Linked DNA regions of Azoarcus olearius. The protein of the gene in region 1 interacts with the protein of each later gene in a pairwise test. Links are inferred from orthologs where the notes say so. Each region holds a gene or a part of one and is shown in the gene's direction. Other genes may lie near its edges. The genes, in order: ligA and leuS.

What was found.
Region 2: the proteins of ligA (region 1) and leuS interact in binary tests that used the Escherichia coli proteins (3 or more experiments, as listed by UniProt). The link is inferred for Azoarcus olearius from one-to-one orthologs.

What each region holds. Positions count from the first base shown.
Region 1 is NZ_CP016210.1:2,295,675-2,307,414, reverse strand. What follows is about bases 3,357-6,335. They hold ligA (NAD-dependent DNA ligase LigA), read left to right. Parts: upstream 3,357-3,794; coding sequence 3,795-5,876; downstream 5,877-6,335. Other genes in these bases: galU (UTP--glucose-1-phosphate uridylyltransferase GalU), read left to right, coding at 5,873-6,335; dqs_RS10595 (cell division protein ZipA), read left to right, coding at 3,357-3,790. Also shown: chromosome segregation protein SMC, read left to right, coding at 1-2,653; more of dqs_RS10595, read left to right, coding at 2,669-3,356; more of galU, read left to right, coding at 6,336-6,778; translational GTPase TypA, read right to left, coding at 7,044-8,861; dqs_RS10575 (S-methyl-5'-thioinosine phosphorylase), read left to right, coding at 8,986-9,726; dqs_RS10570 (MarR family winged helix-turn-helix transcriptional regulator), read right to left, coding at 9,740-10,264; dqs_RS10565 (AMP-binding protein), read right to left, coding at 10,408-11,740. UniProt on the Escherichia coli protein: DNA ligase that catalyzes the formation of phosphodiester linkages between 5'-phosphoryl and 3'-hydroxyl groups in double-stranded DNA using NAD as a coenzyme and as the energy source for the reaction.
Region 2 is NZ_CP016210.1:3,615,342-3,627,230, forward strand. The notes cover bases 6,127-9,254. They hold leuS (leucine--tRNA ligase), read left to right. Parts: upstream 6,127-6,432; coding sequence 6,433-9,054; downstream 9,055-9,254. Other genes in these bases: dqs_RS16525 (hypothetical protein), read left to right, coding at 6,127-6,212; dqs_RS16535 (LPS-assembly lipoprotein LptE), read left to right, coding at 9,066-9,254. In the rest of the region: dqs_RS16510 (NADP-dependent malic enzyme), read right to left, coding at 1-2,190; dqs_RS16515 (ParA family protein), read left to right, coding at 2,538-3,317; dqs_RS16520 (UvrD-helicase domain-containing protein), read right to left, coding at 3,337-5,556; more of dqs_RS16525, read left to right, coding at 5,886-6,126; more of dqs_RS16535, read left to right, coding at 9,255-9,581; holA (DNA polymerase III subunit delta), read left to right, coding at 9,578-10,588; dqs_RS16545 (glutamate-5-semialdehyde dehydrogenase), read left to right, coding at 10,676-11,889.

The sequences.
Region 1 (11,740 bases):
CGTCAGCGCGGAGGTCACCCGGCTCGAAACCGAACTGCAGCACCTGGGTGAAGCCCGCAAGCGCCTCGAAGCGCGGCTGGCGCAGCTCGACACCGATCAGCTGCACTGGAGTGACCGGCGCGAATCGCTGACCGAGGAGCGCGAGCGCTGGCTCGGTCTCGCGGACAACGCGGCCATGCGTGCGGAGCAGGCCGAAGCCCGCCACGCCGAGATCTCCGACCGCCTGCCTGACGCCGACGCGGCGCGCCAGAGCGCCGAAACCACCGTCAATTCGGCACGACGCGAACTCGCGCAGACCGAGCAACAATTGCGCGTCGAAGAAGCCAATCGTGCCAGCGCCCAGCGCGCACTCGACGCTCTGCAGCAGCGCCGTGCCCGGCTGGAAGGCGAGCGGGGCAACATCCAGGGCCCCGACGAGCGCGACCTCGAGGAGCGCGAGGCGCGGATGGAAATGCTGCAGGAGGCGCTGGAAGAGCGCCAGCATGACCTCTCGGCATTGCAGTCGCGCTTGCCGGATGCCCAGGGGGCGCTGAAGAGTGCGCTCGATCACGAACGCGCAGTGCAGCGCCGCCTGACCGAGCTGCGCGCCCGCCGTGAAGCACTGGTCCAGCTCCAGGCCAAGGTGCAGTCGCAGGGCAAGCTTGGCGACTGGCTGCGGCGCCACGGCCTTGCCGAACTGCCCCCGCTGTGGCGGGTGTTGCGCGTGGCGGAAGGATGGGAATCGGCGGTGGAGGCGGTGCTGCGCGAACGCCTCGCGGCGCTGATGACCGCGCCGGCGGACGCTGACAATGCGGCGCTCAGCCTGCTCGACGAGGCGCCGCCCGAATCGCTGGCGCTTGCACTCGATGCCGGCGCGGCCTGTCCGGCCGACTTGGTGGCACCTGCCGGCACAGTGCCGCTGGCAGACAGGATCACGCTGACGGACACCAGCCTGCAGCCCTTGGTGCGCGACTGGCTGGCCGGCCACTTTGCCGTCGACAACCTCGCCGACTGGCTACCCCGCCGCGCCGAACTGCCCGCCGGCACCGTGCTGGTCAGCCGCCTGGGCCAGACCCTGAGCCGCCATGCGCTGACCCACTTCGTGCCCGACAGCCGCACCCACGGCGTGATGGAACGTCAGCGCGAAATCGATACGCTTGCCAGCGAACAGCAGGCGCTGGAAGAAGAGGCGCACCTCGCCCATGATGCCTTGCTGGCCGCCGAAGCCAGCGCGACCGAGTTGCAGGAGCGCACCAACACCCTGCGCCGCGACATCCAGGCGGCGCAGGCTCAGGTGCATGCCGAGCAGGTCGAGCTGCTGAAGCTGCAGCAGGCGCGCAGCCGCGCCGACGAGCGCCACGCCCAGCTCGCGCATGACCTCGGCGACCTTGTACACCTCGAAGCCACCGAGCGCGAACATCTGGCCCGCGCCGATCTCGAATCCGCCCGCGCAGCCGGACTCGCCGAGCTTCAACGCCATCGCCTCGACGCCGCGACCGAAGTGCTGCGTGAGCGCGAGCAAAGCCTGCGCGAACTGCGCACGCTGGAGCAGGCGGCCGCGCGCGAGCTGCAGGAAGTGAAGTTCTCCGAACGGGAATGCGCCGGCAAGCTCGATGACATCGCGCGCAACCTCCAGCTCGCCGCCGACCAGCTCGACCGCATCGTGGCCGAGCAGGCGAGCCGCCGCCAGGAACTCGACGCCACCGACGACGCCCGCAGCCACGACGCACTGCAGGAAGCGCTCGGCCTGCGCAGCAGCCGCGAAGCGGCGCTCGCCGCGCGCCGCGACGCGCTGGAGCACGCCGCCGCCCTGCTGCGCCAGACGGAAGAAATGCGGCTGCGCACCGAGCAGGAGGCCGCGCCCGCCCGTGCCCGCGTGGCAGAGCTGCGGCTCGCTGTTCAAGCTGCGGAGCTGGCCGCGGCCCAGCACGAGGAACGCCTGCGCGAAGCCCAGGCCGACGAGGCCGCGCTCGCGCCGCTGCTCACGCCCGACCTCAAGGAAACCAGCCTGCAGCGCGAAGTCGGGCGGCTGGCGCGTGAAATCGCCGAACTGGGGGCAGTGAACCTCGCCGCGCTCGACGAGCTGCGCAGCGCAAGCGAACGAAAGTCGTATCTCGACGCGCAGACCGAGGACCTGCTGCAGGCGATCGGCACGCTGGAAGACGCGATCCGCCGCATCGACCGCGAAACGCGCGAGCAACTGCAGGAAACCTACAATACCGTCAATCAGCAGTTCGCCACCTTGTTCCCGCAGCTCTTCGGCGGGGGCCGTGCCGAACTGGTGCTGACCGGCGACGAAATCCTCGATGCCGGCATCCAGATCGTGGCCCAGCCGCCGGGCAAGAAGAACACCTCGATCCAGCTGCTGTCCGGTGGCGAGAAGGCGCTCACGGCGATCGCGCTGGTGTTCGCGATGTTCCAGCTCAATCCGGCGCCGTTCTGCATGCTTGACGAGGTAGACGCCCCGCTGGACGATACCAATACCGAGCGGTATGGCCAGATGGTCAAACGCATGTCATCTCAGACACAATTCATCTTCATCAGCCACAGCAAGATCACGATGGAAATCGCCCAGCAACTCGTCGGTGTGACGATGCAGGAGCAGGGCGTGTCGCGCGTGGTGGAAGTCGATATGGAGGAAGCGCTGCGCCTGGCCGAAGCGGCCGCAGCGTGATCAAGGGAAAAGAAAATGGATAGCGAACTTCAAGTCGCATTGATCGGCGCCGGCGCCGCCCTCGTGGTACTCATCGTGGCCTATAACAAATGGCAGGAACGCAAGCACCGCCGCCGTGCGGAGCAGGCATTCAAGTCCGATCACCGCGACGTGCTGCTCGAACCGGACGGCGCTGACGCGACCGATGGCGCGCGGGTGGAGCCGAGCTTCGACAGTGATGGCGGGGACAACGAGCCCGTCATCGGAACGCCGGCGGCTGCGCCGCGCCCGGTGCGCGAAGCCGCAACCCGGCGCAGCGTGCCCGAAAAGCCCGCAGAACTCGACACCCGTGCCGATTGCGTGATCCTGATCGAAGCCATCGAGCCGCTCGATGTGCCGCGCCTGTGGGCGGCGCAGCAGCAACAGCTGGACGGCCTCAGCAAGCCGGTGCGCTGGTTCGGTTTCGACGACGGCGGCAATGTGTGGCGGCCGCTCAATGTCCACAGCGCCGGCGCCTACCACTGGTTCTGCGCCGCGATGCAGCTGGTCGATCGCAACGGCCCGATCGGCGAAACCGACTTCATGCGTTTCTCGGGCGGCGTGCAGCGCATCGCCGAGCAGTTCTTCGCGGTACCCGCCGGTCTCCCGGCGCGCGTGCAGGCGCTGGGCGGCGCCACCGAACTCGACCGTTTCTGCGCCGATGTCGACGTCCAGATCGGCATCAACGTGGTGGCCACGCAGCAACCCTTCCTCGGCACCAAGCTGCGCGGCCTCGCGGAGGCGGAAGGCCTGACTCTGGCCGACGACGGCAGCTTCCACATGCGCGACGAGGCGGGTAACACCGTGTTCACCCTGTCCAACCTCGAACCCTCGCTGTTCACCGCCGAAAACCTGCGCACCGTGCAAACCCACGGCATCACGCTGGTGATCGATGTGCCGCGGGTGGCCAACGGCGCCGCCTGCTTCGAGCGCATGATGCAGCTTGCGACCCACCTGGCCGGTGCGCTGCAGGGCGTCGTCGTGGATGACAACCGCGCGCCTTTCGGCGTCGACGCGGCGGGAATGATCCGCAGCCAGATCGCGCAGTTCCAGGACCGCATGGCCAGCCACGACATCCCCGCCGGCGGCCCGCTCGCCCTCCGCCTTTTCGCTGCCTGACACGATGCCGCTGTTTGCCGATGCTGCCGCGCGGGCGGCGACCCTGCGGGCGGAAATCGCCCGCCATAACCACGCCTACTACGTCCTCGACACGCCGACGATTCCGGACGCCGAGTACGACCGCCTGTTTCGCGAACTGCAGGATATCGAGGCGGCGCACCCCGAGTTGCTCACGCCCGATTCGCCCACCCAGCGGGTCGGCGGCGCGCCGCTTCCTGAACTGGTGCCGGTGCGCCATGCGGTGCCGATGTTGTCCATCCGCACGGAGACCGACACCACGGCGCAAGGCGTCCACAACTTCGACACCCGGGTGCGAAACGCGCTCGGCCTGGGCGACGGCGACCCCGCAGTGGAATACCTGGGCGAACTCAAGTTCGACGGTCTCGCCATCAGCCTGCGTTACGAACACGGCGTGCTGGTTCGGGCAGCCACGCGCGGCGATGGCGAAACCGGCGAGGACGTCACCCACAACGTGCGCACGATCCAGCAGATTCCGCTACGCCTGCACGGGGCGACCCCTGCGGTCATCGAGGTCCGCGGCGAGATCTACATGCGGCGCGACGACTTCGAAGCACTCAACAACCGCCAGCGCGAAGCGGGCGACAAGGTCTTCGTCAACCCGCGCAACGCCGCGGCCGGCGCCGTACGCCAGCTTGATCCGCGCATCGCCGCGCGCCGTCCCTTGTCCTTCTTCGCCTACGGGCTCGGGGAGCATGCCGGGTTCGATCTGCCCGCTACGCAGGCGGAACTATTGACCCGCCTCGCCGCGTTCGGCGTGCCGGTATGCGAGCACCGGGAGGTCTCCTCGGGCCCGGAGGGCCTGATTGCCTTCCACGACCGCATCGCCGCATTGCGCAACGAACTGCCCTACGACATCGACGGCGTGGTCTACAAGGTGAACCGCGTCGACCTGCAGCGCGAACTCGGTTTCGTCACCCGCGAGCCGCGCTGGGCGGTGGCGCACAAGTACCCGGCGCAGGAAGAGATCACGCGCCTCGCCGGCATCGACGTGCAGGTTGGCCGCACCGGCGCACTCACGCCTGTGGCAAGGCTGGAGCCGGTCTTCGTCGGCGGCGTCACGGTTACCAACGCAACCCTGCACAACCAGGACGAGATCGACCGCAAGGACGTGCGCGTCGGCGACTGGGTGATCGTGCGCCGCGCGGGCGACGTGATTCCCGAAGTTGTCGGCCCGGTGCTGGAGCGCCGCGAAGGCGAACCGCCGCGCTTCAACCTGCTGGCGAGCTATCCGACCTGTCCGGTGTGCGGCTCGCACGTGGTGCGCGGCGAGGACGAGGCGGTGGCGCGCTGCAGCGGCGGCCTGTTCTGCCCGGCGCAGCGCAAGCAGGCGCTGTTGCATTTCGCGGGCCGCCGCGCGATGGACATCGAAGGACTCGGCGACAAACTGGTCGAGCAACTCGTCGATGCCAGCATCGTGAAGACGCCGGCCGACCTCTACAAGCTCGGCATCCTCGCGCTCGCCAATCTGGAGCGCATGGGTGAGAAGTCCGCGCAGAACCTGTTGGCGGCCATCGAGAAGAGCCGCAATACCACGCTCGCCCGCTTCATCTTCGCGCTCGGCATCCGCAACGTCGGCGAAGCCACCGCGAAGGATCTCGCCCGCCATTTCGGCAGCCTCGATGCATTGCTGGCGGCGGACGAGGGCGCGCTGCAACAAGTGCCGGACGTCGGCCCGGTGGTCGCAAAGTGCATTGCGGAGTTTTTCGCCGAGGCCCACAACGTCGAGGTGGTCGAGCAACTGCGCGCAGCCGGCCTGCGTTGGGAGGAGGGCGCGCCCGCGGCGCCGGCCAGCGGCAGCGTCGCAGGCCTGACCTTCGTAATCACCGGCACGCTGCCGACACTGTCGCGCGACGAGGCGAAGGCGCTGATCGAGGCCCACGGCGGCAAGGTCAGCGGTTCGGTTTCCAAGAAGACGGATTACCTGGTGGCGGGGGCCGAAGCCGGTTCCAAGCTCGCCAAGGCGCAGGATCTCGGGGTGGACATCGTCGATGAGGACGGTCTGCGCCGATTGCTGGAATCGGGCGAACAGTCGCCCATCAACAACAAGGACGGAGTCCCAGAATGAAAAAGGTCACCAAGGCGGTCTTTCCGGTTGCGGGCATGGGCACGCGCTTCCTGCCGGCCACCAAGGCCAGCCCGAAGGAAATGCTGCCGGTCGTCGACAAGCCGCTGATCCAGTACGCGGTCGAAGAAGCCGTCGCTGCCGGCATCACCGACATGATCTTCATCACCGGCCGCACCAAGCGTGCGATCGAGGACCACTTCGACAAGGCCTACGAACTCGAGACCGAACTCGAAGCCCGTGGCAAGAAGGAACTGCTGGAAGTGGTCGCCAAGACCGTGCCCAAGGGCATGAACTGCGTCTACATCCGCCAGTCCGAAGCGCTCGGCCTCGGCCACGCGGTGCTGTGCGCCTCCGCGGTGGTGGGCGACGACGAGCCCTTCGCGGTCATCCTCGCCGACGACCTGCTCGACAACCACGGCGGCAAGCCGGTGATGGCGCAGATGAGCGAGGTCTATAACTATCACCGCTGCTCGGTGCTCGGCACCATGAACGTGCCGCGCCAGGAAACCCGCCAGTACGGCATCGTCAGCACCGAAAGCCAGAGCGGCAACATCCAGCGCGTGACCGGCATCGTCGAGAAGCCGAAGCCCGAGGAAGCGCCGACGACCCAGGCGGTGGTCGGCCGCTACATCCTGACCCCCCGCATTTTCGAGCATCTGCGCGCGCTCAAGCCGGGCGCAGGTGGCGAACTGCAGCTGACCGATGCGATCGCCTCGCTGCTGAAGGAAGAAGCCGTGCTCTCCTACCAGTACGAGGGCGTGCGCTATGACTGCGGCTCCAAGCTCGGCTACCTGAAGGCTGCGGTGGAATTCGGCCTGCGCCACCATGAAGTGGGGGCTGAATTCGCGGCCTACCTCAACGACCGCTTCCCGGGCGAGTTGGCGAAGAAGAAGGAAAAGTAAGCCGCAGCGGCGGGGGCGGGCAGCGCCTGCCTCCTGCTATGGCGGATGTGGGAAGCGCCGCGGACCGCGGCGCTTTTTTTCGCCGTCGATCGGGGGAGTGGCGGGGGAAGGACGGGGCGGTGGCTTGAACCCCATCCCCATCCCGGCCTTCCCCTTGAAGGGGAAGGGGCCAAACCGCCGCGGCCTGAAACCCCAGCGCTATCCGGAAAGAAAAACGCCCCGCCTGAATCAACAGGCGGGGCGTTCGTTTGCGGCGGCAGCGCGCTTACGCGGCGTCGGCCTTGGCCGCGCGCTTGCGGTCGGTTTCCTTCAGGTGACGCTTGCGCAGGCGGATGTTCTTCGGCGTGATCTCGACCAGCTCGTCGTCGGCGATGAACTCGATTGCGGATTCCAGCGTCAGCGCGATCGGCGGGATCAGGCGCACCGCTTCGTCGGTACCCGAGGCGCGCACGTTGGTGAGCTGCTTGCCCTTGATCGGGTTCACGACGAGGTCGTTGTCGCGGGTGTGGATGCCGATGATCATGCCTTCGTACAGCGCTTCGCCCGGGCTCACGAACATGCGGCCGCGGTCCTGCAGGTTCCACAGCGCGTAGGCCACGGCTTCGCCATCGTTCTGCGAGATCAGCACGCCGTTGCGGCGCTCGGCCATCGAGCCGGCCATCGGGCTGTAGTCGTCGAACACGTGGGAGGCGAGGCCGGTGCCGCGCGTCATGGTGAGGAATTCGCCCTGGAAGCCGATCAGGCCGCGGGCCGGGATGCGGTATTCCAGACGCACGCGCCCCTTGCCGTCCGGCTGCATGTCCTGCAGCTCGCCGCGGCGGCGGCCGAGTTCTTCCATCACGCCGCCCTGGTGGTCTTCTTCCACGTCCACCGTCAGCATTTCGTACGGCTCGCACTTCACGCCGTCGATTTCCTTGTACACCACGCGCGGACGGCCCACCGCCAGCTCATAGCCTTCGCGGCGCATGTTTTCCAGCAGGATGGTGAGGTGCAGTTCGCCACGCCCGGAGACTTCGAACACGTCGGAGTCGCCGGTGTAGTTCACCCGCAGCGCCACGTTCTTCAGCAGTTCCTTTTCCAGGCGCTCGCGGATCTGGCGGCTGGTGACGAACTTGCCTTCGCGGCCGGCGAGCGGCGAGCTGTTGACCATGAAGTTCATGGTCAGCGTCGGCTCGTCCACCGCGATCGGGGTCAGGCCCTCGAGACAGTCGGGGTCGCACAGCGTCACGCCGATGTTGACCTGCTGGATACCCGCCACGAGCACGATGTCGCCGGCCTCGGCGGATTCGGCGGGGGAGCGCTCCAGGCCCTTGAAGGTGAGGATCTGGCTGACCTTGCCCTTGCCGCGGTTCTCATCGCCATACATCACCACCAGTTCCTGGTTGGGCTTGATGCGGCCGCGCTTGATGCGGCCGATGCCGAGCTGGCCCATGTAGGTGGAGTAGTCGAGCGAACAGACCTGCAGCTGCAGCGGGCCATCGGCGTCGACTTCCGGCGGCGGCACGTGCTTGAGGATCGCGTCGAACAGCGGACGCATGTCCTTGCGCTCGTCGTCGATGTTTTCGACCGCGAAGCCGTTGAGGCCGGAGGCGTAGATCACCGGGAAGTCGAGCTGCTCTTCGGTAGCGCCGAGCTTGTCGAAGAGGTCGAAGGTGTGGTTGATCACCCAGTCCGGACGCGCGCCCGGGCGGTCGATCTTGTTGATCACGACGATGGGCTTGAGGCCGAGCGCCAGCGCCTTGCGGGTGACGAAGCGCGTCTGCGGCATCGGGCCTTCGACCGCATCGACCAGCAGCAGCACGCTGTCGACCATCGACAGCACGCGCTCGACTTCGCCGCCGAAGTCGGCGTGCCCCGGGGTGTCGACGATGTTGATGTGGGTTTCGCCATACTGGATGGCACAGTTCTTCGAGAGGATGGTGATGCCGCGTTCCTTCTCGATATCGTTCGAGTCCATGACCCGCTCGGCAACTTGCTGGTTATCGCGGAAGGTGCCGGACTGGCGCAGGAGCTGGTCCACCAGGGTGGTCTTGCCATGGTCGACGTGAGCGATGATGGCGATGTTGCGAATGGCGCGGGACATGGAGGCGGGAAGTCTTTGAAAAGGCGCGGATTCTAACACGTGCTGCGGCGTCGCAGCATGAATTCCGCGGGGGCGGGAGGGGGCCGCGTGCTAGAATCCGCGCCCTTCGTCGAGGAGTGCCCACATGCTCGCAATCATCGGTGGTAGCGGACTGACCCAGCTTTCTACGCTGGAAGTCGTGCGTCGCGAGGTCTGTCGCACCCCCTATGGCGAGCCCTCCGGCGCACTCACTTTCGGCACGCTTGCCGGCAAGCCGGTGGTCTTTCTCGCCCGCCATGGCTACGGCCATACGATTCCGCCGCACCTGGTGAACTACCGCGCCAACATCTGGGCGCTGCATCAGGCACGGGCCACCGCGGTGGTGTCGGTCGCGTCGGTGGGCGGAATCCGCGCCGATTTCGCGCCGGGCACGCTCGCGGTGCCGGACCAGATCATCGACTACACCTGGGGCCGCAAGAACACCTTCTTCGATGGCGGCGAGGCCCCTGTCCGTCACATCGACTTCACCCACCCCTACGACGAAAAACTGCGCCGCAGCCTGCTCGCGGCGGCAACCGACGCGGGCGAACCGATCTTCGACGGCGGCGTGTACGCCAGCATGCAGGGGCCGCGGCTGGAAACCGCCGCCGAAATCAACCGCCTGGAACGCGACGGCGCCGATCTGGTGGGCATGACCGGCATGCCGGAAGCCGCCCTCGCACGCGAACTGGATCTGCCCTACGCGGCGCTGAACGTGGTGGTGAACTACGCGGCGGGACGTTCGTCCAGCGAGCACGGCATCCACTTCGACAGCATCGAACTGGTGTTGCAGGAAGCGATGCTGCGGGTGCGGCGCGTGCTGGAAGCCCTGTGCCGGGCCGGTTGAGCCGCGCGGTACTTCAGCTGGCGCCGCTGTCCAGTGCGGTGAGGTGGCGCTTCAGGCGGTTCAGCAGATCGAGCAGCTGAATCTTCTCGTCGTGGTCGAGCCCCGCAAACAGTTCGATCACCCAGTTTTCGTGCGAACTCGCCATCTGCCGGAACAGGCGCTTGCCTTCCGGGGTGAGATGCACCGTGTAGGCCCGGCGATCGCGCGGATCGTCGCGGCGCTCCACCAGCCCTTCTTCCACCAGCTTGTCGGTCAGCCCGGTCACGTTGCCGCCGGTGACCATCAGCCGGCGCGACAGCTCGCGCATCTTGAGGCCTTCCGGGTTGCGGTCGAGCTGTGCCATCAGGTCGAAGCGCGGCAGCGTCGAATCGAAACCGGTGCGCAACTGGTTGCGCAGGCGCGATTCGACGATGTTGGTGCAGGTCAGCAGCCGCAGCCACACCCGCAGGGCCTCGTGGTCCGTGTCGGTGGCGCGGGTTTCATGGTCGATGATGTCCGGGTCGGCGTTGGACGGCGTTTCGGTCTGTTCTAGCGTCATGGCGATACCTGCAGCGTGCATTGGATGGGCGGAGAGCGCCCTTGCCGGTCATTCTAACGCGTGAATCGGTTAAATCATTCACGCTTAAATTGATTTGATCGGCAGGTATTTTGCGTCCGGTGCGAGCAGAAGCCGGCAAAACCTCACCCCAGCGCCTTCAGCCGGAAGCGCTGCAGCTTGCCGGTCTCGGTGCGGGGCAGGGTGTCGACGTAGGCGATGGCGCGCGGGTACTTGTAGGGCGCCACGGTCTGCTTGACGAAGTCCTGCAGGGTTTTCGTCATCGCCTCGTCGCCGACCTGGCCGGGCTTGAGCACGACGAAGGCCTTGATGATCTGGCCGCGGTCGGGGTCGGGCACGCCGATCACGCCGCATTCGGCCACCGCGGGGTGGGCCAGCAACGCCCATTCCACCTCGGGGCTGGAGACGTTGTAGCCGGAGGTGACGATGATGTCGTCCACCCGCGCGTGGTAGTAGAAGTAGCCGTCCGCATCCATGTGGAAGGCGTCGCCCGGCAGGTTCCAGCCGTTCTTCACGTAGTTCTGCTGGCGCTCGTCGGCGAGGTAGCGGCAGCCGGTCGGCCCTTTGATCGCGAGCTTGCCCACTTCGCCCGGGGGCAGCGGGTTCATGTCGTCATCGACGATCATGCCGGTGTAGCCCGGCAGCAGCTTGCCGAGCGCGCCGGGTCGGTAGTCGTCCGGGCCGGAGGCAATGTAGATGTGGATCATCTCGGTGCCGCCGATACCGTCGTGGATCTGGATGCCGCTCGCCTCGCGCCACTTGTCGCGGGTGTCGGTGGGCAGCGCCTCGCCGGCGGAAACACACTTCTTCAGGCTGGCGATGTCGTACTTGCCCACCAGGCCCGCCATCTGACGGTAGGCGGTGGGCGAGGTGAAGCAGACCGTGGCCTGGTGGTCCTGGATCGCCTGCATCAGCGGTTCGGGCGCGAGCTTTTCGAGCAGCACGGTGCTGGCGCGCGCCCACAGCGGAAAGCACAGCAGGCCGCCAAGGCCGAAGGTGAAGGCGAGCGGCGGCGTGCCGATGAAGACGTCGTCCTGCGTGGGCTTCAGGCAGTGGCGCGGGAAGACCTCGCACATCGCCATCACGTCGCGGTGGAAGTGGATGGTGCCCTTGGGAATCCCGGTGGTGCCGGAGGTGAAACCGATCAGGGCCGGGTCGGTGGCGGCGGTGGCCACGGTGTCGAACTGATCCGGCTTGCCGTCCATGCGGGCCGCGAGTTCGCCCCCTTCGCCGAATAGCATCACGTGGCGCAGCGTCGGGCTCTCGGCACGGGCGTATTCCAGCTCTTCGGCCAGGCTGGCATCGCACAGCGCGTGGCTGATCTCGGCCAGCCGCAGGATCTCCTTCAACTCCTTCGCGCGCAGCAGCGGCATGGTGCCGACGGCGACGCCGCCCACCTTCCACACCGCCAGCCAGCACGCGGCCAGCCAGGGCGTGTTGGCTCCGCGCAGCAGCACC
Region 2 (11,889 bases), 1.3 Mb from region 1 along the record:
GGCCGCGCCGAGCAGGATCGGCCCCACCGACACGCCGTCGCCGTTGGCGATCTTCATCAGGTTGAACGAGATGTTGGCAGCATCCAGGTTGGGCATCACCAGCAGGTTGGCTTCGCCGACCAGGCTGGAATCCGGATGGACCTTGTTGCGGATCTCGACCGACAGCGCGGCGTCGCCGTGCATTTCGCCGTCGCATTCGAGTTCCGGCGCGAGCTGGCGCAGCAGTTCGCTGGCTTCGCGCATCTTGCGCGCGGAAGCCGAACGCGAGCTGCCGAAGTTGGAGTGCGACAGCAGCGCGACGCGCGGCTCGATGCCGAAGCGGCGCAGTTCCTCGGCCGCCATGCGGGCGATCTCGGCGACTTCCTCCGCGCTCGGATCCTCGTTCACGTAAGTGTCGGTGATCGCCAGCGTGCGCTTGGGCAGCATCAACAGGTTCATCGCGGCGAACTGCTTGGCGCCGGCGCGCAGCCCGATGACGTCCTGCACATGCTGGAAGTGGTACTCGTAGGTGCCGAAGGTACCGCACACCAGTGCGTCGGCGTCGCCGGTGCGCAGCAGCATCGCGCCGATCAGCGTGGTGTCGCGGCGCATCTTGGCCTTGGCGATGTCGGGGGTGACGCCGTCGCGGCCCTTGAGGCGGTAGTACTCGTTCCACAGGTCGCGGTAGCGCGGGTCGGACTCGGGATTGACGACGTCGAAGTCGCGGCCCGGCACCAGGTTGAGGCCGATCTTCTTGATCCGCATCTCGATCACGCTCGGGCGGCCCACCAGGATCGGGCGCGCCAGGCCTTCATCGATCACGACGCGGGTCGCGTGCAGCACGCGCTCGTCCTCGCCTTCCGCGTACACCACGCGCTTTTGCTCCAGCGGCACACGCTTGGCGGCGGAGAACACCGGCTTCATGACCATGCCGGAGGTGTAAACCAGATCGGTGAGGCTGGCGATGTAGGCTTCGAAATCCTCGATCGGGCGCGTGGCGACACCGGATTCCATCGCCGCCTTGGCGACCGCCGGGGCCACCTTGACGATCAGGCGCGGATCGAAGGGCTTCGGAATGATGTATTCCGGGCCAAAGCTGAGTTCGGCGCCGCCGTAAGCGGAGGCCACCACGTCGCTCTGCTCGGCCTGGGCCAGTTCGGCGATCGCCTTCACGCAGGCGAGCTTCATCTCTTCATTGATCGTGGTGGCGCCGACGTCAAGCGCACCACGGAAGATGAAGGGGAAGCACAGCACGTTGTTCACCTGGTTCGGGAAGTCCGAACGGCCGGTGGCGATGATGCAGTCCGGGCGCACCGCCTTGGCGTCGGCCGGCAGGATTTCCGGATTGGGGTTGGCGAGCGCGAAGATCAGCGGCTTGTCGGCCATCTTCGCCACCATTTCCGGCTTCAGCACGCCGGCGGTGGACAAGCCGAGGAAAACGTCGGCGCCGGCGATCACGTCGCCCAGCGTGCGGGCATCGGTGATCTGCGCATAGCGCGCCTTGGTCGGCTCCATGTTCTCTTCGCGACCCTGGTAGATCACGCCCTTGGAGTCGCAGACGTAGACGTTCTCGCGCTTCAGGCCCACGCTGACCATCAGGTCGAGGCAGGCGATCGCGGCCGCGCCGGCGCCGGAACACACCAGCTTGACCTCGGCGATGTTCTTGCCGATGACCTTGAGGCCGTTGATCAGGCCGGCCGCAGAGATGATCGCGGTGCCGTGCTGGTCGTCGTGGAAGACCGGAATCTTCATGCGCTCGCGCAGCTTCTTCTCGATGTAGAAGCACTCGGGCGCCTTGATGTCCTCGAGGTTGATACCGCCCAGCGTGGGCTCCAGCGAGGCGATGATGTCGATCAGCTTGTCGGGGTCGTTCTCGGCGAGTTCGATGTCGAACACGTCGATGTTGGCGAACTTCTTGAACAGGCAGCCCTTGCCTTCCATCACCGGCTTGGCGGCCAGCGGGCCGATGTTGCCCAGGCCGAGCACCGCGGTGCCGTTGGTGACCACGGCGACGAGGTTGCCGCGGCTGGTGAGTTCGCGTGCTTCAGCCGGGTCGGCAACGATGGCGTCACACGCGGCGGCCACGCCGGGCGAATAGGCCAGCGCCAGATCGCGCTGGTTGGTGAGGCCTTTGGTGGGGACGACCGAAATCTTGCCGCGCGTCGGTGCACGGTGATAATCCAGCGCCGCGGCGATGAAATCCTGATCCATTCTTTTTCCTCTCGGAACGGTGTGGGTATGAGCGTCGGGCGAACTGCAGGCGCGCGCCGTCGCCTCGCCAACTGAGACCATTCGCAGCGTGTTGGAATGTGGGTCGGCGCCGTGCGCCGTGCCGCGAACCGGGCCTCCGGGGGCCCGCATGCCGTCCGGCTTCGGGGAGTGGGCCGGTGCGGTCATGAAAGATGACGAGTGTCGAGTTTAACGCAAGGCCCGCGGCCTTTGCATTACGGCGCCCGCGCAAAGCCCCCCGGATTTCCGCATATTGGCGGGGATTAGGGCCGGTGCCCGGTTTTTTGGCACAATGCCCGCACCTTCGGACAGGGCAAACAGGGGTAGCGATGCGGCGCGTGGTGTTCAATCAGAAAGGCGGGGTCGGCAAATCCACCATCACCTGCAACCTGGCCGCGATCAGCGCCCAGCAGGGCTTGCGCACGCTGGTGATCGACCTCGACCCGCAGGGCAATTCCACCCATTACCTGCTGGGCGACAGCGCCGAAGAAGTGGACGCGACACTGGCGGGCTTCTTCGACCAGACCCTCAACTTCAAGCTCAACCCGCGCCGCACCGCAGACTTCGTGGTCGCCACGCCCTTCGACCGGCTGGACCTGATGCCGTCCCATCCGCAGCTGGAGGAACTGCAAAGCAAGCTGGAGTCGCGCTACAAGATCTACAAGTTGCGCGACGCGCTGGACGAACTCGCCGACAGCTACGACCGCGTCTATATCGACACCCCGCCGGCACTGAACTTCTACACCCGCTCGGCGCTGATCGCCGCCAACGCCTGCCTGATTCCGTTCGACTGTGACGACTTCTCGCGCCGCGCGCTCTACGCGCTGCTGGAAAATGTCGACGAGATCCGCGCCGACCACAACCGCGACCTCGCGGTCGAAGGCATCGTGGTCAATCAGTACCAGCCGCGCGCGAGCCTGCCGCAGAAAGTGGTGCAGGAGCTGATCGACGAGGGCCTGCCGGTGCTGTCGCCCTACCTGTCGGCCTCGGTGAAGATCAAGGAGTCGCATGAACAGGCGCGCCCGATGATCCACCTTGAACCCAAGCACAAGCTGTCGCAGGAGTTCGTCGCCCTGCACGACACGCTGGCACGCAAGTACGGCGCCTGAGCGCCGTACCCGCCCGGCCTTACACCGGCTCCAGCTTCGCCACCGCCAGCAGCAGCCATTTGACGCCCGCGGGGCCGAAGTTGATCTGCACCTTCGCGTCCGACCCGCTGCCCTCAGCAGCGACGATGACCCCCTGCCCGAACTTCGCGTGCGCCACCGACTGGCCGATGCGCAGCCCGTTGGGCAGATGCGCCGACGTGCCCCGCGCTTGCCGCGCCGCCACCGGAGCCACGCTGGCGCCCGGCTTGAAGTAGCCGCCGCCCATGCCGGCGAGCGCGCCGCCCGCCATCGAACGCGGATTCGGCGGCGTCAGCCACTTGACGAGCCCGGCCGGGATTTCCTCAAGGAAACGCGAGCGCAGGTTGTAGCGCGTCTGGCCGTGCAGCATGCGGCTCTGCGCGAAGGAGAGGTAAAGACGCTCGCGTGCCCGCGTCACCGCCACGTACATCAGGCGGCGCTCCTCTTCCAGCCCTTCGGCTTCGAGGATGCTGTTCTCGTGCGGAAACAGGCCTTCCTCCAGCCCCGAGACGAAGACCACGTTGAACTCCAGCCCCTTGGCCGAATGCACGGTCATCAACTGCACCGCGTCGGCCCCCTGGTCTGCCTGATGGTCGCCCGCTTCGAGCGAGGCGTGGGCAAGGAAGTCCGCGAGCAGGGCGTGGTCGCCGGCCAGCACCTCTGCATCCGCTTGCGCCTCGGCGACGAAATTGCTGCCTGCGCCCAGCAGTTCGTCCAGGTTCTCCAGCCGCTCCTGCCCTTCCTTTTCGGATTTGTAGTGCGCCCGCAGCCCGCTCGCGTCGAGCACGTGGTCGATCAGCTCGGGCAACGGCAGACGGGCGGTGTCCCGGCGCAGGTCTTCCACCAGGCGGACGAACTGCGCGAGCACCGTGCCGGCCTTGCCCGACAGGTGCGGCACCGTGGCGTACAGGCTGGTGTTGTAGGTGCGCGCGGCATCCTGCAGCGCTTCCAGCGACCGCGCGCCGATGCCGCGCGTGGGGAAGTTGACCACGCGCGCGAACGCCGTGTCGTCGTCGGGATTGGCGATCAGGCGCAGGTAGGCGAGCGCGTGCTTGATCTCCTGCCGTTCGAAGAAGCGCAGGCCGCCATACACCCGGTAGGGCACACCGGCTGTAAACAGTTGATGCTCCAGCACGCGGGACTGGGCGTTGGAGCGGTACAGCAGTGCGATCTCGCTGCGCAGCGCGCCGTCGCGCACCAGCCCGCGGACCTCGTCGACGAGCCAGCGCGCCTCGTCGGCATCGGAAAAGGCCTCGAACACACGGATCGGCTCGCCCGCGCCCTGGTCGGTCCACAGGTTCTTGCCGAGGCGGTCGGAGTTGTTCCGGATGATCGCGTTGGCGGCGTCGAGGATGTTGCCGCGGGAACGGTAGTTCTGCTCCAGCCGGATCACGTTCTGCACCCGGAACTCTCGCTCGAAGTCACGCATGTTGCCGACCTCTGCGCCGCGGAAGCGGTAGATCGACTGGTCGTCGTCGCCGACGCAGAACAGCGACGCGCCCCCCTCCCGACCTTCGTCGGCGAGCAACTTCAGCCAGCGGTACTGCAACACGTTGGTGTCCTGGAACTCATCGACGAGGATGTGGCGGAAGCGCCGCTGGTAGTGGCGCCGGATCGGCTCGTTGCGCTCCAGCAGCTCATAGGTGCGCAGCAGCAACTCCGCAAAATCCACAACTGACTCGCGCTGGCACTGCGCTTCATACTCCTGGTAGAGCTGTACACGCTGGCGCGTGAAGTCGTCCCAGGCCTCCACCGCGTGGGGGCGGAAGCCGGCTTCCTTCTGGCCATTGATGAAGTGCTGCAACTCGCGCGGCGGGAATTTCTCGTCGTCGACGTTGAGCGTCTTCAGCAGCCGCTTGATCGCAGCGAGCTGATCGCCGGAATCGAGGATCTGGAACAGCTGCGGCAAGCCAGCATCGCGATGGTGGGCCCGCAACAGCCGGTTGCAGAGGCCGTGGAAGGTGCCGATCCACATGCTGCGGGTGTTGATCGGCAGCATCGCGGCGAGGCGGGCATGCATTTCCTTGGCCGCCTTGTTAGTGAAGGTGACGGCGAGGATTTCCGCCGGGCTGGCCTGGCCCGACTGCACCAGCCAGGCGATGCGGGTGGTCAACACGCGGGTCTTGCCAGAGCCGGCACCGGCGAGGATCAGGGCGTGCTGGGATGGCAGGGTGACTGCCTGATGTTGCTGTTCGTTAAGGTTGGCAAGCAGGTTGGACATGGGGCTTCCTCGTGGTGCCGCCATTCTACCCGGGCGCTCCGGGACATCCCGCCCAAGGCGCGGGACGTGACGTGAGTCACGCCTGCAACACCTTGTCGCCGATCCGCAACAAAGCCGCCTTGAAGAAGCGGGCGAAGTGCATTATCTTTTGATTGTGCATAGCAGCAAATGAGCTAGGCGCCGTTCATCGACAGGGAGGCACCTCCTGTCGTTACACGACCAGAATCGAAAGCAATTGTTTTTGCAGCACAGCAAAATGCACCCGAAGGCGTGGTCCACGAAACCACTGCCCGGTGCGACGGCCCTACCCGGCCAAATGGAGAACCGCAATGCAGACACCGAAATCCCTCCCCTGGCATGCACGCCGCGTCGGCATCCCGGTCGAACGCGCCGAAGCCCTGTGGCGCAAGGCTGTGCGCACCGCAACCGCAGAAACCGGCTGGGTCGGCACCTCGGAATACTGGGGCTCGGCGATGGACAACTTCCTCCGCCTGCTCGATGAGGAAAAGACCACCCTGTGCACGCCGCAGGTCACCCCGCTGGTGCGCAGCCAGAACCGCATGTGGCTGCTGCCGCTGATTGCGATGGAAGACGTGTTCTCTGCCGTCTCCGCCAACTGGCAGCGCGTGGCCGCCCATGTGCGCGAAGCGGCCTGAGTTCGCCGTCGCCCGCCCGCATCTTGAATTCATCCGGCTGCCCATGCAGCCGGACTAACCGTCTCCCTCCTCTCCTTCATTGGAGTTATGGCATCCGGCCCCTCGCCGGGTGCCATTTTTTTTGCCTGCACGCACTCATGCCCGCGGGGCGCAGCCCGTCGCGACACGGCTTCGCGATATACTCGCGTGTTTTCAACGCCTTGACTTCGCGCCCCCGCCCATGCAGGACAAATACCAACCGGCAGCCGTAGAAACCGCCGCCCAGCAGCACTGGGAATCCACCGCGGCGTTCCGCGTCACCGAAGATGCGACCCGCCCCAAGTACTACTGCCTGTCGATGTTCCCCTACCCGTCGGGCAAGCTGCACATGGGCCACGTGCGCAACTACACCATCGGCGACGTGCTGGCGCGCTTCCACCGTATGCGCGGCTACAACGTGCTGCAGCCGATGGGCTGGGACGCCTTCGGCATGCCGGCGGAGAACGCGGCGATCCAGAACAACGTGCCGCCGGCCAAGTGGACCTACGCCAACATCGACTACATGAAGGGCCAGTTGAAGCGCCTCGGCTTCGCCATCGACTGGTCGCGCGAGGTCGCCACCTGCACGCCGGAGTACTACCGCTGGGAGCAATGGCTGTTCACCCGCCTGTTCGAGAAGGGGCTGATCTACAAGAAGCTGGGCACGGTGAACTGGGACCCGGTCGATGAAACCGTGCTCGCCAACGAGCAGGTGATCGACGGTCGCGGCTGGCGTTCGGGCGCGCTGGTGGAAAAGCGCGAAATCCCGATGTACTACATGAAGATCACCGCCTACGCCGACGAGCTGCTGGAGGCGCTGGACGGGCTGCCCGGCTGGCCGGAACAGGTCAAGCTGATGCAGAAGAACTGGATCGGCCGCTCCGAAGGCGTGGAAGTGCACTTCCCCTACGACCTCTCCACCATCGGCAGCTCGGGCGTGCTCAAGGTGTTCACCACCCGCGGCGACACCCTGATGGGCGCCACCTACGTCGCGGTGGCCGCCGAGCACCCGCTCGCCACCCAGGCCGCCGCCGGCAACCCCGAACTCGCCGCCTTCATCGACGAATGCAAGCAGGGCGGCGTCGCCGAGGCCGATCTCGCGACGATGGAAAAGAAGGGCATGCCGACGGGCCTGCGCGTGGTGCATCCGATCACGGGCGAATACCTGCCGGTGTGGGTCGCCAACTACGTGCTGATGGGCTACGGCGAAGGCGCGGTGATGGCGGTGCCCGCCCACGACGAACGCGATTTCGCCTTCGCCACCAAGTACAAGCTGCCGATCAAGATGGTGGTGCGCTCCACCCACGACGCCTATGAAAACGTGGCGGCGCCGTGGATCGACGCCTACGCCGAGCACGGCAAGCTGGTGAATTCCGGCAAGTACGACAACCTGCACTTCCAGGACGCGGTGGACGCCATCGCCGCCGACCTCGCCGCCAAGGGCCTCGGCAACAAGCGCGTGCAGTACCGCCTGCGCGACTGGGGCATCTCGCGCCAGCGCTACTGGGGCTGCCCGATCCCGATGGTGCGCTGCGACGACTGCGGCGACGTGCCGGTACCGGACGAGCAGTTGCCGGTGGTGCTGCCCGAGAACGTCGAGATCACCGGCCGCGGCTCGCCGCTGGCCAAGATGCCCGAGTTCTACCAGTGCAGCTGCCCCAAGTGCGGCAAACCCGCCCGGCGCGAAACCGACACCATGGACACCTTCGTCGAGTCCTCCTGGTACTTCCTGCGCTACGCCTCGCCCGACAGCACCACCGCGATGGTCGATGAGCGGGTCAATTACTGGGCGCCGGTCGACCAGTACATCGGCGGCATCGAGCACGCCATCCTGCACCTGCTGTACTCGCGTTTCTTCACCCGCGCGATGCGCGACTGCGGCCTGGTGAATGTGTCCGAACCCTTCACCAACCTGCTGACCCAGGGCATGGTGGTCGCCGAAACCTATTACCGCGAACTCGACGGCGGCAAGAAGCAATGGCTCAATCCGGCCGACGTCCAGGTCGAACGCGACGAACGCGGCCGCATCACCGCGGCGAAGCTCGCCAGCGACGGCCTGCCGGTAGTCATCGGCGGCACCGAGAAGATGTCGAAGTCGAAGAACAACGGCGTCGATCCGCAGGCGCTGGTCGACCAGTACGGCGCCGACACCGCGCGCCTGTTCATCATCTTCGCCGCGCCGCCCGACCAGCAGCTGGAATGGTCCGACTCCGGCGTTGAAGGTGCCTCGCGCTTCCTGCGCCGGGTGTGGAATTTCGGCCACGCTTTCGCCAGCGAATTCCGTGCGGCACTGCCGGCTGCCCGCGCGCTCGCCGCCGGCACGCTGCCGGCCGCGCTCGCCGATGTGCGCCGCGAGATCCACACCCATCTGAAGCAGGCCAACTACGACTTCGGCAAGCACCAGTTCAACACCGTGGTGTCGGCGGCGATGAAGATCCTCAACGCCCTCGAGAAAGCGCCGCGCGACGATGCTGCCGCCCACGCCGAAGTCGCCGAGGAAGGCTTCTCCATCCTCGTCCGCCTGCTGTCGCCGATCACTCCGCACATCGCCCACGCGCTGTGGCAGGACTGCGGCTTCGGCGGCGACATCGTCCAGGCCGCGTGGCCGGAACCCCTGGAAGCCGCGCTCAAGCAGGACGAGATCGAGCTGATGCTGCAGGTCAACGGCAAGCTGCGTGGCTCGGTCAAGGTCGCCGCGGACGCCGGCAAGAGCGACATCGAAGCCCTGGCGCTCGCCTCCGAGGCGGCGCAGAAGTTCATGGAAGGCAAGCCGCCGAAGAAGGTGGTGGTCGTGCCCGGCCGGCTCGTCAATATCGTGGTTTGAGGACTGCACGCATGCCCACCCCCTTCACCCGCCGCCGCGCCCTCACCCTGCTGGCCGCGGCCGGCGCCACGGCGGCACTCGCCGGCTGCGGATTCCGCCTGCGCGGCCCGCAACCGCTCGACTTCGCCACCATCCATGTCGGCGTCAGCGAATTCTCCGAACTCGGCGCGCTGCTGCGCCGCCAGATCGCCACCAGCGGCACCACGACCGTGGTGGAGGACGCGGCGAAAGCCGACGTCAGGCTGCAGGTGCTCGCCAATGAACGCGAGCGCGAAATCCTGAGCCTGACCGGCGCCGGCAAGGTGCGCGAATACCAGCTTACCCAGCGCATGCGCTTCCAGCTGCTGGACAAGAACGGCAGCGCGCTGATTCCGCCCACGGCCATCCTGGCACGGCGCGAATACACCTTCGACGACGCGCTGATCCTGGGTAAGGAACAGGAGGAAAACCTGCTGTTCCGCGACATGCAGAGCGACCTCGTGCAACAGTTGATGCGTCGCCTCGCGGTGGTCCGCCGCCCGCAGTGAATTTGCGCCCCGACCAGCTCGCGGCCCAGCTCGACAAGCCGCTCGCACCGCTCTGGGTGCTGCACGGCAACGAGCCGCTGCTGGTGCTCGAAGCCGCCGACGCAATCCGCGCGGCAGCGCGCCGCCAGGGCTATTCGGAACGAGAAACGCTGGTGGTGGGCCAGGGCTTCCGCTGGGATTCGTTGACACTCGCCGCCGGCAACATGTCCTTGTTTGGCGGCGCCAAGCTCATCGATCTGCGCATTCCCACCGGCAAGCCGGGGCGCGATGGCGGCGACGCGTTGCAGCGCTATGTCGCGCAACTGCCCGCTGCCACGCTCACCCTGGTGACGCTGCCGGAACTCGACTGGCAGGCACGCAAAACCAGCTGGTTCAAGGCATTGGGCGACGCCGGCACGGTCATCGAGCTAAACGCGCCGGAACGCGAACGCCTTCCTCAGTGGCTGGCGCAGCGGCTGGCCGCGCAACACCTCACCGCCCCGGCGGAAGCGCTGGCTTTCATTGCCGACCACGTGGAAGGCAACCTGCTCGCGGCACATCAGGAAATCCTCAAGCTCGGGCTGTTGTTTCCGCACGGCGCGCAACTGACCCTTGATGACGTCCAGCAAGCCGTACTCAACGTCGCGCGCTACGACATCGATACCCTTCGACAGGCCGTACTGGAAGGCGACCCGGCGCGCTGCGCCCGTCTGCTCGAAGGCCTGCACGGCGAGGGCGCGGCGCCTCCGCTGGTGCTGTGGGCGCTGGCCAACGAAACCCGCAGCCTCGCGCTGCTGCGCGCCGGACAGGACGCCGGCCAGCCACTCGCCGCGCTGTTCAAGGCCGAACGCGTCTTCGACGAACGACGCAAGCAACTCCTTACCCGCGCCCTTGCCCGCCTGGGCGGCGGGCGCCTGCGCGCCGCGCTGATGCACGCGGCCCGCATCGACCGGATGATCAAGGGGCTGGCGGACGGCGACGTGTGGGACGAATTCCTGCAGCTTGCGCTGCGGCTCTGCCGTCACTGACCCGTTCCGCGGCGGATGTAGCGCGTGGCCCACGGGCGCCGCGATCAGTGCTTTAATCCCTTTTTGGCTTTTCCGCCTGTGACGATGATGGATATCCAGCACTACATGCAGACCGTCGGCCGCGAAGCGCGCGCCGCCTCCCGCACGCTTGCGGCAGCCTCCACCGATGCCAAGAATTCCGCCCTGGTGGCGATGGCGCAAGCCATCCGCGACAGTCGCGACGCGCTGCTGGCGGCCAACGCGGCCGACCTCGCCGAAGCCCGCGCGGCCGGGCTGGACGAGGCCCTGATCGACCGCCTGACGCTGAGCGCCAAGGGCGTGGAAGGCATGGCCGCCGGGCTTGAACAGGTTGCGGCACTCCCCGACCCGGTGGGGGAAATCACCGACGTCAAGCGCCGCCCTTCCGGCATCCAGGTCGGCAAGATGCGTGTGCCGCTCGGCGTGGTCGGCATCATCTACGAGGCGCGGCCCAACGTCACCGCCGACGCGGCGGCGCTGTGCCTCAAATCCGGCAACGCCGCGATCCTTCGCGGCGGCAAGGAAGCGCTGCGCTCGAATCAGGCGATTGCAAGCTGCGTGCGCACCGGGCTTGCCGCCGCCGGCCTGCCGCAAACGGCCGTGCAGGTGCTGGAAACGACGGACCGGGCTGCGGTTGGCGCGCTCATCACGATGCCCGAATTCGTCGACGTGATCGTGCCGCGCGGCGGCAAAGGGCTGATCGAGCGAGTCTCCAGCGAGGCACGCGTCCCCGTCATCAAACACCTCGACGGCAACTGCCATGTGTACGTCGACGACCATGCCGACCCGGCGAAGGTGCTGCCCATCGTAGAGAACGCCAAGACCCAGCGTTACGGCACCTGCAACACCACGGAATCGCTGCTCGTGGCCCGTGCCGTCGCCCCGCGTTTCCTGCCCGACATCGGACGGATGCTGGCGGCGAGGAACGTCGAGATGCGAGCGTGCCCGGAAGCGCTCGTGCTGCTGCGCGAAGCCGGCATCGAAGGTGCCCGGCTCAGCCCCGCCACCGAGCAGGACTGGCACGAGGAATATCTCGCGCCGATCATCGCGATCCGCGTCGTGGCGGGCCTGGATGAAGCGATCGCGCATATCAACACCTACAGCTCGGGCCACACCGAGGCGATCCTCACCGAGCACTACACCCATGCGATGCGTTTCCTGCGCGAGGTGGATTCGGCATCCGTCATGGTGAACGCCTCCACGCGCTTCGCCGACGGCTTCGAATACGGCCTCGGTGCCGAAATCGGGATTTCCACGGACAAGATCCACGCCCGCGGCCCGGT